Regions from separate parts of the Paenibacillus sp. sgz302148 genome, predicted to be linked through region 1. Evidence: predicted binding sites of a transcription regulator. Region 1 holds the regulator's gene; each other region holds the start of a gene.
The links. The regulator LexA, encoded in region 1, represses DNA repair genes until DNA is damaged. The targets are predictions, from matches to a motif close to CGAACATATGTTCG.

Region 1 (3,123 bases):
AACGACAAGAAATACCGTCCGCAGCAAAAAGTCAGTCACATACGCCAAATGATTGCGCACGGTAATTCGCCCGATCGCGGCAAACTTGACAACGGTTGATGCAATTGCGTTCATCCGGCTCCCCCCCTATACGGCCGAGCTTGCGGTTTGACCGCCCCGGGCATAAATATGGCCGATAATATCTTCCATCGGCGGGTCTTCGACCGTAACGTCCTCGATGCCGTACCGATCGATCACGAGCGACAGCACCGATTCGATGCTGGCAAGCGACGTGTCGACGGACAGCTTCAAGCCGTTGCCCTTGCTCTTCAGCACCTCGGCGCCCTCCAACACAAAAGTTTCCGCAGGCCGCTTCAGCTTCAAATGGACGGTTTTGTGCGTGAGGAAATCTTTTTTCAGACTGTTCACCTTGTCGTCGAAAATGAGCATACCGTGGTTGATGACAACCGCGCGCCTGCACAGCTGCTCCATGTCGCCGGGATCATGCGAGGTGAGGAAAATCGTCGTCCCTTCCTCGCGGTTCATTTCGCGGATCAGCTCGCGGATGCGCTGCTTCACGATAACGTCGAGCCCGATCGTCGGCTCGTCGAGAAAAATAATTTCCGGCCGATGCAGCAGCGCCGCGGCGATCTCGCATCGCATCCGCTCGCCCAGCGACAGCTTGCGGACCGGGGTGTGCAAATACGGCTCCAGCGCGAACCTCCGGACCAAATCGTCGCGACGGTGGATGAACTCGCTCCTCTTCAGCTCGTAAATGCGGCTCATCAGCTCGAACGTGTCGCTCGGCGGAAGGTGGTACCATAGCTGGGACTTCTGCCCGAACACCGTCCCGATCTTGTAAGCGAGCTTGTTCCGGTCTCGCCAAGGGCATAAGCCTAGAACATCGGCCGTACCGGAGGTCGGGTGCAAAATGCCGGCCAGCATTTTGATCGTTGTTGATTTGCCCGCTCCGTTCGGCCCGAGGAATGCCACCGTCTCCCCTTGCTCGATCGACAGGTCGATCGAATGCACCGCGATTTTCTCGGTATACTCCGGCTTCACGACCGATTTCAGGCTGGCGAGAAAGCCTTCCCTTTTCTTTTTCACTGCAAAAGCTTTGGTTAATCCTTCAATGCGTATTGCTCCCACGTTCGCTCCCCCAATCCTGTTATCTTCTGCCCTTTTTGCCCCCTGCTTCTTTATCCAATTAAAGCAAAAAAGACCTGCGGCCGTTTCGCCTAAATGGCGGAACTTGCCGAAGGTCTTTTATCCCCACGGTGTAGCACAGTACTTTCCGTGCCGGCTTCGCTTGGTTCGACCGGACAAACCGTCGGATCCCTAGAAGCCCTTCCAATGATTGTTATATACTACCATGCGGATTTCGGATTTGGCAACCGGATTTTCATGATTTTTTCTAAATCGTGTCATTTTTGCGGGGTGCGAACAAATTTTTGCATTTTTTTCGAACTTATGTTTGTGCGAACTCCGGTTCCGTGTTATAATTTCCATAATAAAGCTGCAATGTGGAGGAATTCATATGTCGAAACTATCCAACCGACAACAGGCGATCTTACAATTTATAAAAAACGAAGTCCGGGATAAAGGCTATCCTCCATCCGTTCGCGAAATCGGAGAAGCGGTTGGACTGGCCTCCAGCTCGACCGTGCACGGTCATCTGGACCGTTTGGAGAAGAAAGGGCTCATTCGCCGCGACCCGACGAAACCTCGCGCGATCGAGATTCTCGGCGGTGACGAATCGCTCAGCATGTTCGCCCATTCCATCGCCAAGGTGCCGATTGTCGGTAAAGTTACGGCAGGCGAACCGATTACGGCGACGGAGAACATCGAAGATTATTTCCCTTTGCCAAGCCATCTGGTGAACGACCAGCCTGTATTTATGCTCACGGTATCCGGGGACAGCATGATTGAGGCGGGCATTCATAACGGAGACTTTGTTGTCGTCCGCCAGCAGCAAACGGCCAATAACGGAGATATCGTCGTGGCGATGACGGAAGAGAACGAAGCAACCGTCAAGACGTTCTACAAAGAGAAGGATCATATCCGTCTTCAACCGGAAAACCCTGCCCTGAAGCCGCTGCTGCTGAAGCACGTCACCATTCTTGGCAAAGTCATCGGGCTGTTCCGCAATTTCCGCTAATCCGAGCAACGTACAGACACCCTCTATGCAGATAGGCATGATGCCGCTTTTGCACAGAGGGTGTTTTCATGTGAGAATTACGTTTTCGGCCTTTCGACGACAAGCGCGTCCAGGATCGCGATCTTGCCGGATGTTTGATGAACGACCTTGATCGTATGGGATCCCTTCCCAAGACCGCTTGCGCGGAATACATGCTGCTGCGCCAGCCTGATCGACGATGCGCAGTCAACGGTTGCATGCAATACGCCATCGATATAGACGTCGATATTCCCCATGTCGATATACTTCTCCGTAACGATTTCGATTCCGGTTCCTTCGAACGTGTACTCGTAGTAGTCCCCTTGGTCGATCAAATAGTGAACGTCGTTCTCGTAATCGCCGAAGGGCCGGTTCGAGTCGATGCCATAATTGCCGAAATACGCAATGGCCGGATCCGTGTCATTGATTATCGTCAGCTCGACGCTCGGATCCGATATAGTCAACGTATAGCTGCCCGATTGCCCTTCGTAGTCGACAGTCAACACGATCGTCCCCCATTTCAATGCCGTCACGAGTCCGTTCGCATCAACCGCCGCCACCGTCGGATCCGAGCTTCGGTACACGGCGCCCGACGTTATCGGCTTGCGGCTTCCGTCCATAGCAATCGCTGCCGCCTGTAACTGCGTCGTCTCGCCTGCATTCAGCTCAGCAGCCCCTTGTAGCTCAATCGCTTTCAAAACCGGTGTCCCGGCAGTTAAAGCGAACCGGTCCAGCAGCATGCCGGTTCCCGCCGGCCGGCTTTCGTATACGATCCGGAAGTGATGGATGCCTTCCGTTATTTTGATCCACTTGGTCACCGTCGTGAACGAACCATCTCCCCCCGTATCCGGCACTTCCACCAGACTCAGGTCGCCGTCCACTTCGAACCGAAACGTTTGTGCTTCATCCGAGGCAACCCGGAATTCAAACTTGTAAAAGCCCGTATGAGGTACATATACATTTTCATA
Region 2 (3,123 bases), on a different contig from region 1:
CGATTCGCCCCCTCGACCCGCTTCTTCCGGCAATCCGATCGACGATCGAACAGACTCTCCAAATACGCGGGAGGTGCGGTCGACGCAGCGTAAGCTTGCCTTCATTTTGATATCGCCTCCTCATTACAGGAACATATGTTCCTATCATCTATAGGTGGCAATCGGAAGACAAGGCCGGAAATCAGCGCTGCGATGCGTTTTCCGTTCGGAGTACGGCAAGCTTCTTGTTCGCCCTACGAACATAAATACTGACCGTCCCCTTGCTAACCGAGAGCAGCTCCGCGATTTGCGAAAGCGTAAATCCTCGGCCATGGGCGAGCTCGAAGCACTCTCGTTCCCTCGCGCTCAGCAGCGATAACGCCGCTTCCAGCTTGTCCAACTGCTGCTTGGATAGCACTACGTCCCGTTGTCCCGAATACGAGGGCGATTCCATTACCGCCTGCAAAATAATCGGGTCTGTCAGCAGCTCCCGCTGCACGCTGGATCTTCGCTCGACACCGCGCCGGTTGCCCGGCTGCCGTCCGGTCGAAATCCACTGCATGACCCATTCGACTTCGCGGACCATGCCGGCAACGATTTGCCGTTCGCCCGCTTCCGCCACGTTCGGGAGAAGCTCGTCCAACGTTTTTTTCGATTGCTGATATTGAATCCATAAATCGAACATGTAATCCCTCCATTCATGATTTTTGTTCCTAAAAGGAACATTCGGACTATAAATAAACGGTATTAGAAATAATTCGATGGTTTAAAGTTATCAAAAGTTGCACGATTGTTCCGTTTAGGAACATTTTGTGCTAACAATATACCCTCTAACAAATGGAATGTCAAGAACGTTTGTTCCTATTTTTCGAATTTTTTTTAAGGAACATAAGTTCTGTTTTGTTATTTCTTTTTTCCAATACTTGATGTAAAATAGGAACAGCACATTCCGGTGGTGATCAAGTGACTGCATTCGCGCAACGCTTCAAGCAGCTTAGAGAAGACAGTAAACATTGGACACAAGACCAAGCAGCCGAAGCGCTTGGCGTATCGCGGTCGACGATCGCAGGTTATGAGTCGGAAGAGAAGAACCGCATTCCCCGAGAAGAAACATTGCATCGAATGGCGGATTTGTTCCAGGTTTCGATCGACTATTTGCTCGGCAAGACGGACGAGCCCCGGCCCGTTCACGTGTTGGCCGCTCAGTTGAGCACGAGCGAAAAAGAAGCCGCCGAGAGTCCGGAGAACAATAAGGCTGAAGACGAAAGCGGCCACGAGTGGGACGATCCGGAGATGAACGTTTTTTTCAAGGAGTATAAGGAAGCACCTGAGCAAAGGCGCCGCGAACTGCGGCAGTTCTGGGAGTTTCTGAAGCTTCAGGAGTCCGGCCGCAAGCCGGAAGACCCACAATAATGCTTTATCCGCACGAAAGCCGGGCAAGGCACGCTGGATCCAAGGCTCGGATATTCGGCCAATGCAGCATATCATAGAACGGACTCAATATGTACGCCCTTTATGTAGGGCTTTTCTTTTTCGCGAGTAACCAAACATATATTCGTAATCGTAGGGGTGTTGTCATGCAAAATTATCCTTTGACGCCGTTGGAAGAATGGATCGAGCGGTTGTACCGGAACATCGGCATCAAGGAGCCGAATCAATTGACCATCACCGAGCTTGCGGCAAGGCTGAACATTTGGGTGTATTATCTCGAAATCGGAAGCCAGGTCATTGAACGCAACGGCATGTTCAGCATGAACATCGACAGCAGGCAAAGCCCCGAGAGACAGTGGGAGGATTTCCTGCACGAACTGTGCCACGTGCTTCGCCATGCGGGCAACCAGATGCAAATGCCGGCGGCCTACACGCAAATGCAGGAGCTGGAGGCAAATAACTTTCAGCTGTACGCGGCCATCCCGTATTCCATGCTCCGCAAGCTGGAACTGCCCCGGCAGCAGAGCGAAATCATCGATTTGCTGACGCAGGAGTTCAAAGTAACGCCGGACTTGGCCCGGCGAAGGCTTGAAGGGATTCAGCGGCGCGTTTTGCAGTGCATCGTATCGGAAGAGACGGCCAAGGTCGCCCGCAACAAGCGTAGGAAATTTGACCCAGCCAATTGGAGCGAGGAAACAAAATCGATTATGGAGAAGCTGTATCATCAGCTTCAAGCGAGGGGGAGCCGCAAGCGTGGCTAATTTGACGGTGCTGTACGATTTTTATGAAGATAGGATGAAGGCGGAAACGCTGGTGCTGTTCTGCCGAAGAGGGGAGCTCGATTGGAATCGTCGCATGCTCCGGCTTCCGCTGACGGCGCCTTTCCGCCCGATGTGCAGGGACGATTATATGGATGGATCGCTGCATGCTTCCGTGCTGCTGGAGGATTTGACGGTGTGCCGCGACCTGCCGCATACGATCGGAATCGATATAAGCTCGATGAAGCGTCGTTACGAAGAAACCGGGCTGGATCTTACCGATGTCTGCCGTTTGATGATCCGTATGGAGGACATCGAGGAGGTGCTGCAGGTGGAGCTTACGGATCGATTTGCCTGGAATGCGCCGAAACGAAATAAAACGATGATTCTGGAGCACTAGGCTTGATCGTTTACGTCTTTACAATAATTTTCAATTAAGCCTTTAAACCCCTTGCCGCATAACTTCATGCGCGTTAGAAATGCGAAAAAACTTTCCTTCTTCTGCTGAAGGAAAGTTTTTCATCCGTTCGTATTGTGCCCCCGATTCATGACCGATCCTACAAGCTTCGTTACGCGTGCAATGCCGACTTGATCACAAGAGACAACAGCTCTCTTGTCGAAGTTGTGTTCGTTTTCCGCTGAATGTTGGACATGTGCGTTTTCACCGTTTTTTCCGTCACGACTAATGCGTTGGCCAGCTCTTTGTTGCTGGAACCATACATCGTAAGATGCATGATCAATTCCAATTCTCTTGTTGTGAGATGAAATTCACGCGCCATCCGCATGCACGCCCCATTGATTTCATTTGTCTTTTGATCTGCGATCAATGTCCCACACCCCTGGCTGTCCAAAATTTCTCTCATAACGAAACGATTTGTCCGTTTGGTTACTTCCATTTTGCAGCATTGAGGTAATTTTTCCTATCACCTGCGTTTCCTATTTCCTCAGACTTTTT
Region 3 (3,123 bases), on a different contig from region 1:
ATCGGAAATGGAGATAATCTCATGAAAAAAATAAATGTCGCTGGCGTTCGGCAAGGCTGCACGCAGCTCATTCTCGGTTCGACGATGTTTCATAACGCGAGTATGGAATTTACGAACGAGATGCTGGACGCTTATGTGTCCCTTGGCGGTAATACGATCGATTCAGCCCATGTTTACGGTGCTGAAAGTGCCAAAGCCGTTGGTTTGTGGATGGAATCGCGGAGCAATCGGGGCGATATGGTCATCATCGGCAAAGGTGCGCATCATGATCATCTCGGGCCGCGGATGACGAAGCAGGCGATCGCCGATGATTTGACGGAATCGCTCGAGCGGCTGCGCAGCGATTATGTCGATATCTATATGCTGCATCGTGATGATGTCAATACGCCGGTCGGATACATACTGGAAGCGCTTAATGAAGAGCTGGAAGCCGGCCGCTGTCTAGCACTCGGCGTCTCGAACTGGACGTATCAGCGAATCCAAGAGGCGAATGAATACGCCGCCGCGCATGGCTTGACCGGGTTTGTGTGCAACAGCCCGAACCTCAGCTTAGCGAAGCCGAATGAACCGCGTTGGCCGGGCTGCGTTTCCGTGGATTCGGATTATGCCGCATGGCATGAACGTTCGCAGATGCCTCTGCTGTCCTGGTCGTCGCAGGCGGGAGGATTTTTCACCGGGCGGTTCGCTCCGGATAAGCTGGACGACGCCGAAGCGGTGAGAGTCTACTACAGCGATGCCAACTGGGAAAGATTGCGCCGGGCCGAGATTTTGGCAAAGGAGAAGGGAGTTGACGCCAACCAGATTGCACTTGCTTACGTGCTGCATCAGCCGTTCCCGACTTGTGCGCTCGTCGGACCCTACAAGGTGAGCGAGCTGCGCTCCAGCGCAATAGCATTGGATGTGGAGCTGACGCAGGGTGAGTTCCGTTGGTTGGATTTAGCGCAGGAATCGCGGTAAGGATTGCTCGGGAAGATGACTCGGTCGTAATCGAGTGTGGTATGCACGAATAGTTTGGTGTTGAGCAGCTTAAGCTCGGTTAACATTTCGGAAGTCTCGTTTCCTTCGGGGAACGGGACTTTTTTTCGTTGGAAGAGCTTGACAATGGAATGTATGTTCGGTAGAATAGAAGTAGATACGGGAACAAATGTTCTTTGTTGGAGGAGAGATGCGGAAATGAACCAGGCGATATTACATACGGATGAAGAGCTTATGCTAGTCACAACATACATGCTGTACCCCCTTATTCTTGATTTATTGGAACGCGATTTGAAAGTCATGAACATACTTCAGCTCAGGATGCTTCCCGTCTCCGCCAGCACGTTCAGGCAAGCGCAAGAGATGATTATGAAAGACATTGCCGCTATGCGGAAGTCGATCCGGCTGCAAGGGGTGATCATTTATGAAGAACGCCGAGCGGAGAAGGGTCTCGAGATTACGTTTGTATGCCGCGGCGATCGCCGTCATGTGCATTTGCCATGGAATCAAGTCCGCGGTGAAGTCGTAAGGAAGCTTGGTCATTATTTCGGTGTGACAGCGTTGGAGAGCAGCTTAGGGGAGTAATCTCAAATAAAATTAAATATTGTGTTGACATATGGGCTGCTCCTTGGTATTATATATCTTGTCGCTGCTAATTACGATCTGATAGCTCAGCTGGGAGAGCACCATCTTGACAGGGTGGGGGTCACAGGTTCGAACCCTGTTCAGATCACCATAATACAAATGCGATAACCCTTGAGGAATCAAGGGTTTTTTTATTTTTTGTTCTGACCTTGCCAAAGTTGAATTAAGGAGATATGAGTAGGTTGGAGACGAGTTGGGGACGATATAAAGTTTTGTTGAAAATCAAGCGGAGCGTGACTTGACCCGATTAATGAATTTGATTAATAAAGAGAGTGAATAGTAGGTGATTAATACACTGATTATAAAGATATCTGCTCTAAATGAAGTTGTAGTGAAAAAGCGTTCAAAAATGAAAATATTGTTGGTAGGGGCTTCCAAACCATGGTACGTAATAAAGTTCAAAGGAAAACCCAATTTAAATACTTGATACCCATCTTGATGAAAAGTCCCCCACCAAATTGAAGAAAGCGGTAAGATGAAGCTCCATAGCAGAAGTCTTGTCTTATTCAAATCGTTTTTCCCCTCCTTTGCATAATTAAACATATTATAACAGGAAAAGTTAGGGGGTTCGAGTGCGGATATTTGAATTATGAATTTTTATTAATCTGCTACAGCCCTATATAAATTGAACAAATGCCGGGCTGCGCAATAATCCAGCTCGCGTCCAATTCCGCATTTTAACTTTTGACCGTAGCCGTGGCTCCACAAATACATAATCTGTATTCTCCCCGGTAATTATTGATTGGCTGACGTTGAAGAACGCTTTTTTCTGCGCCGTAGTGACGCCAAGCTCAATAATCCCCGCCGGCCGCAACTGGCCGCCGTCATCAACTGCAACGAGCCACCCGAATTCGCTTTTGCGCCAGCCGGCGATGACTACTTCGGCATACTGCCAGTTGATTACTTTTTGCCATGCTGCCGATCGGCGGCTTACGTATGTGCTTTCCTTCCTCTTTGCAACGATTCCTTCAAGCTGTCGCGATTTGATCTCCTCAAAAAGCCGCTCGCCTTCCCTCTCGATATACAGTATTTTCGATACGCGTTCGTTTCCGAAATTGAGATGAGCTAGAATTTCTTTACGTTTTATTAGCGGTAATCCGCGCAAGTCTTGGCCGTTTAAGCGCAGGATATCAAATACGATATAGTTCGCCGGCAGCGACGCGGCTAGCGAATTGATTTTTTCGTCCTTATGGGCAGAGAACCGTTCCATTACGGATTCAAATTCGATCGCGCCGGTCTGAGGATCAACGCAAGCGACCTCTCCATCCAATACGATATCGTCGATTGCAATATGAAGCAGCTCCGGGTATTGTCGCGTACACTCCACCTGATGCCGCGTATAAAGGCGGGTCCGTCCGTTTTGGCGCGACAAGATCAGCCGGTGGCCGTCAATCTTGGGCTCAAATATATAATCAGCATGGGAAAATGCGGATTTTGCTGTTGTAAGAAGCATCGGAGCTATAAACAAATGAATCACCTCAAATCCATGGTAGCAAAATATAT
Region 4 (3,123 bases), on a different contig from region 1:
AAAAAAGCAAGAGGTCGAATCATGAAGAAAAATACCTATCTGGCGATTGGCATTTTGCTCGGAATCGCTTTGGGCGTTTCTTTCAGCATGCTTGCGGATCTTATGTCAGAGAAAGACAATAAAGTAGACGTAATCATCAATGGCAGCAAGCTTGGCGCGGCGATCGTCGTTGACGGCAAAAGCTTCGTGCCGGTAAGGGAAATCGCCGAGGCCGCAGGCTATAGCATCAATTTGCAGGACGAGAAGATCGTGCTGACCAAGAAGCCGTCCGTGCAGATGTATATGGAAGGCATCCACCTAGCCGAAAAACGGCTAAGAGAGCTGGAAAAATCCCAGGAAGCGGTCAGGAAAGCATTGGAGGATATAAGCAGGGGAAGTTCGAAATATACCGCCGAAGAAATCAAACGTTTCCAATCGAGGCTCGAAACGTTGCAATACGATCAGGCTCGGTTGGAACAATATAAGATCGTGGCCCAGCAAAAATTGCGGGAATTGACCGATAAAGCAGGACACCAAGAATAACGGGTAAGCACCGTCCTAAGTAGCGCAACGTTAACCAAGAAATCTAACCAAGTATAGAGTAAAAAAAGGCATCTCGAAGTTCAAAGAACTCGCGAGATGCCTTTTTTGTATTACATCATGCCGCCCATACACTTGCATTTCTTAGCAAGTTTCCCACGAAAACTCCCATTTTCCCGCAAGCCTTTATATTCTAAGGCTCGCGGGCTTTTTCTTTTTACGTTCTTTCCATATTATTAGTGTGTTTCCCATGAAGAAATGTTGTTCCTAAGGGACAAACGAGGGACATTGCCTTTTAGCATCCATGCCACAGAACCTCATGTTCCTGTACTCAAATTCCCGACTAATCCATGCTTTTTCCTTTCCTCTAATACAGAACTAACCGAATCGTATATATCGTCCATTTCCTCGGGTGTATGCTCGGTTTTACAACAATAGCAGATGCGTATCGACCCACGATTTATATCAATACCTAATAAACGTTCCACGTTAACCTCAAAGAAATCAGCGATCAATTTAAGATGCTCATCAGATGGTGTTACATTGCCATCCTCATACAGATCGTTCGATTCCGGTTCCGTCTGTGACATGTTGAACAGTTTTCCTATGATTTGTTCTTATCTTGCTAATTCTATATCCGATTAAATTGTCCATGTCCTCACCTGTCTTCTGATTAAAAAACCGCCGAAAAATATCTGCCCAGGCGCACACTCATTTCTGCTTTGATCGTATCGCGCGTTATCCCTAAACGTCCCTCGTAACCATGATAAACATAACGGTACCACATCGTCCCGTCGATCTGCTCATCCTCCCAGTATTTGAGGTTGTTCGACCGGAGCGCTTTTCGTGCTTGTGCCAAATCAGAGTTAACCAGATCAATTAGAACATCAGTCGCCAGAACAAATAATTCCTGCATAGGATGGTCTGCTTTGGTTATGTTATTTCGGCCATTAGAAACAATGGTGAGTATCGCCTGCAGCAGAATGGATTCATGGATTAGCTGTAGCTCTTCCTTACCTGGCGCTAGGCGTACTTCTGTCTTTGGCCGCATCTGATCAATCAGAACTTCCCTGTGCTCCGGCAGCATCATCCTGCTGGACTCCCAGCGCCCGTTGTCAGCAAGCTTCTTGCTTATTTTGTCCGCCTTCAAAATAGGAACATTTATTCGCATTATATACGATCAATATGAAATAATGCGAGATGGAGATAACCCGACTTTCATAAAATTTTCTTTGCTGCCCTGTATAATTCTGTAATATAATGTCGTTATATCAAATTAGAAAGCGAGGTTTTGAGATGAAAAAGAAATTTGCAATCATTACTGCAGCAGTATTAAGCGGAGCAATGCTGTTCAGCGCTGGAGTTTTCGCGGCGCGGAATTATACGGTGAAAGTAAACGATAAGATAGTCAACGTCGATGTAAAAGAGATTAATGGATCTACATACGTACCTCTGCGAGCAGTAAGCCAGATGTTAGGGGCGAAAGTCGACTTCGACCCAGCTACATCGACGATCAAGATCAACATGCCTACGTCGACAACAACACAACCAACGACGCCGGCGTCATCTGATTCAGTGAACCGGAAAAACCCTGCAGCTCTCGGAACGGAATTATCCTTTACTGTTAAGAATACACTAGACTCATACAAGGGAAAAATATCCATTGAAGAAGTGATTCGTGGCGAGGAAGCATGGAGGCAAGTACAAGATGCAAACATGTTTAACGACGCACCAGATGAAGGCTTTGAATATATGCTCGCAAAAATCAATATCGCAATTACAGATAATGATAACGATGACAAAGTGGCTGACATCTCGCAAGCTGATTTCACCCTTGTGTCCTCGTCAGGGAAAGACTATAACCGCAAAAGTGTTGTAGCACCAGAGCCGAGTATAGACGCATCACTTTATAAGGGCGCGTCTAATACTGGATGGGCTGTCTTCCAGGTTAAAAAGGACGACGCTAACCCGGTGATTACTTTCGGCAGAAAGTATGACGGCACTGGCGGCGTTTGGTTTAAAACAAAATAATGTAGCCGAAAGAGCAGCGAAGCATTATGCCTCCTGCTCTTTTTTATGTTCCAGTATATCCCCTATCCCAACTTCCAGAAAAACGCAAAGCCGGTCCAGCGTCTCCAAATCAACACGCTTAAGGGAATACCAAAAGTTGGCTACTTTCCGACAAAAACATTGTAAATGCGATGAAGGGAAACGTTGTACATGTGGAGCGTCATGGAGTTTTCGGGCCTATACTGAAATTGACCCGCAAACAGGCCGACGCAAGCAAGTAGAGAAAGGCGGATTTAAAACCAAGAAAGAGGCTGAACTGGCAGCAGCTCAGCTGGAGCTGGATGTACACCATGGAACTTTTGTGGAAGAGAAAGATTTCGCACAAGAATGGTATACCCTATACATGGGTACTGGGCACCGGTAGGGTACGGCAACACGAGTTAAGCAGATTACGCCCATTTTTCGGCAAGATATCAATTAAAGACATAACCAGGGGAAGCAGAAGTAATCACTTGAAGCAATTATGGAGCGTCTCGGCCACCAAGACGATGAAACAACTCGAAACATATATCTACACGTTACCAAGCAAAAAAA

Region 2: the regulator LexA is predicted to act here: its motif matches at 1,524-1,537, upstream of AC0LWM_RS19275 (ImmA/IrrE family metallo-endopeptidase).
Region 3: the regulator LexA is predicted to act here: its motif matches at 1,104-1,117, upstream of AC0LWM_RS08455 (YhjD family protein).
Region 4: the regulator LexA is predicted to act here: its motif matches at 1,674-1,687, upstream of AC0LWM_RS28350 (YhjD family protein).

The regions. Positions count from the first base shown of each region.
Region 1 is NZ_JBVYOJ010000020.1:8,054-11,176, forward strand. It holds gene AC0LWM_RS25245 (ABC transporter permease) at 1-114, opposite strand, end outside; gene AC0LWM_RS25250 (ABC transporter ATP-binding protein) at 127-1,128, opposite strand; gene lexA (transcriptional repressor LexA) at 1,517-2,137, shown strand; gene AC0LWM_RS25260 (carbohydrate-binding protein) at 2,215-3,123, opposite strand, start outside.
Region 2 is NZ_JBVYOJ010000012.1:225,469-228,591, forward strand. It holds gene AC0LWM_RS19265 (sigma-70 family RNA polymerase sigma factor) at 182-664, opposite strand; gene AC0LWM_RS19270 (helix-turn-helix domain-containing protein) at 943-1,392, shown strand; gene AC0LWM_RS19275 (ImmA/IrrE family metallo-endopeptidase) at 1,557-2,171, shown strand; gene AC0LWM_RS19280 (hypothetical protein) at 2,164-2,568, shown strand; gene AC0LWM_RS19285 (response regulator transcription factor) at 2,738-2,995, opposite strand.
Region 3 is NZ_JBVYOJ010000004.1:281,074-284,196, reverse strand. It holds gene AC0LWM_RS08465 (Gfo/Idh/MocA family protein) at 1-1, shown strand, start outside; gene AC0LWM_RS08460 (aldo/keto reductase) at 22-957, shown strand; gene AC0LWM_RS08455 (YhjD family protein) at 1,174-1,560, shown strand; tRNA gene AC0LWM_RS08450 (tRNA-Val) at 1,636-1,711, shown strand; gene AC0LWM_RS08445 (ATP-dependent DNA ligase) at 2,237-3,088, opposite strand.
Region 4 is NZ_JBVYOJ010000026.1:11,848-14,970, reverse strand. It holds gene AC0LWM_RS28360 (stalk domain-containing protein) at 22-522, shown strand; gene AC0LWM_RS28355 (hypothetical protein) at 837-1,109, opposite strand; gene AC0LWM_RS28350 (YhjD family protein) at 1,193-1,609, opposite strand; gene AC0LWM_RS28345 (stalk domain-containing protein) at 1,816-2,550, shown strand; gene AC0LWM_RS28340 (Arm DNA-binding domain-containing protein) at 2,513-2,953, shown strand.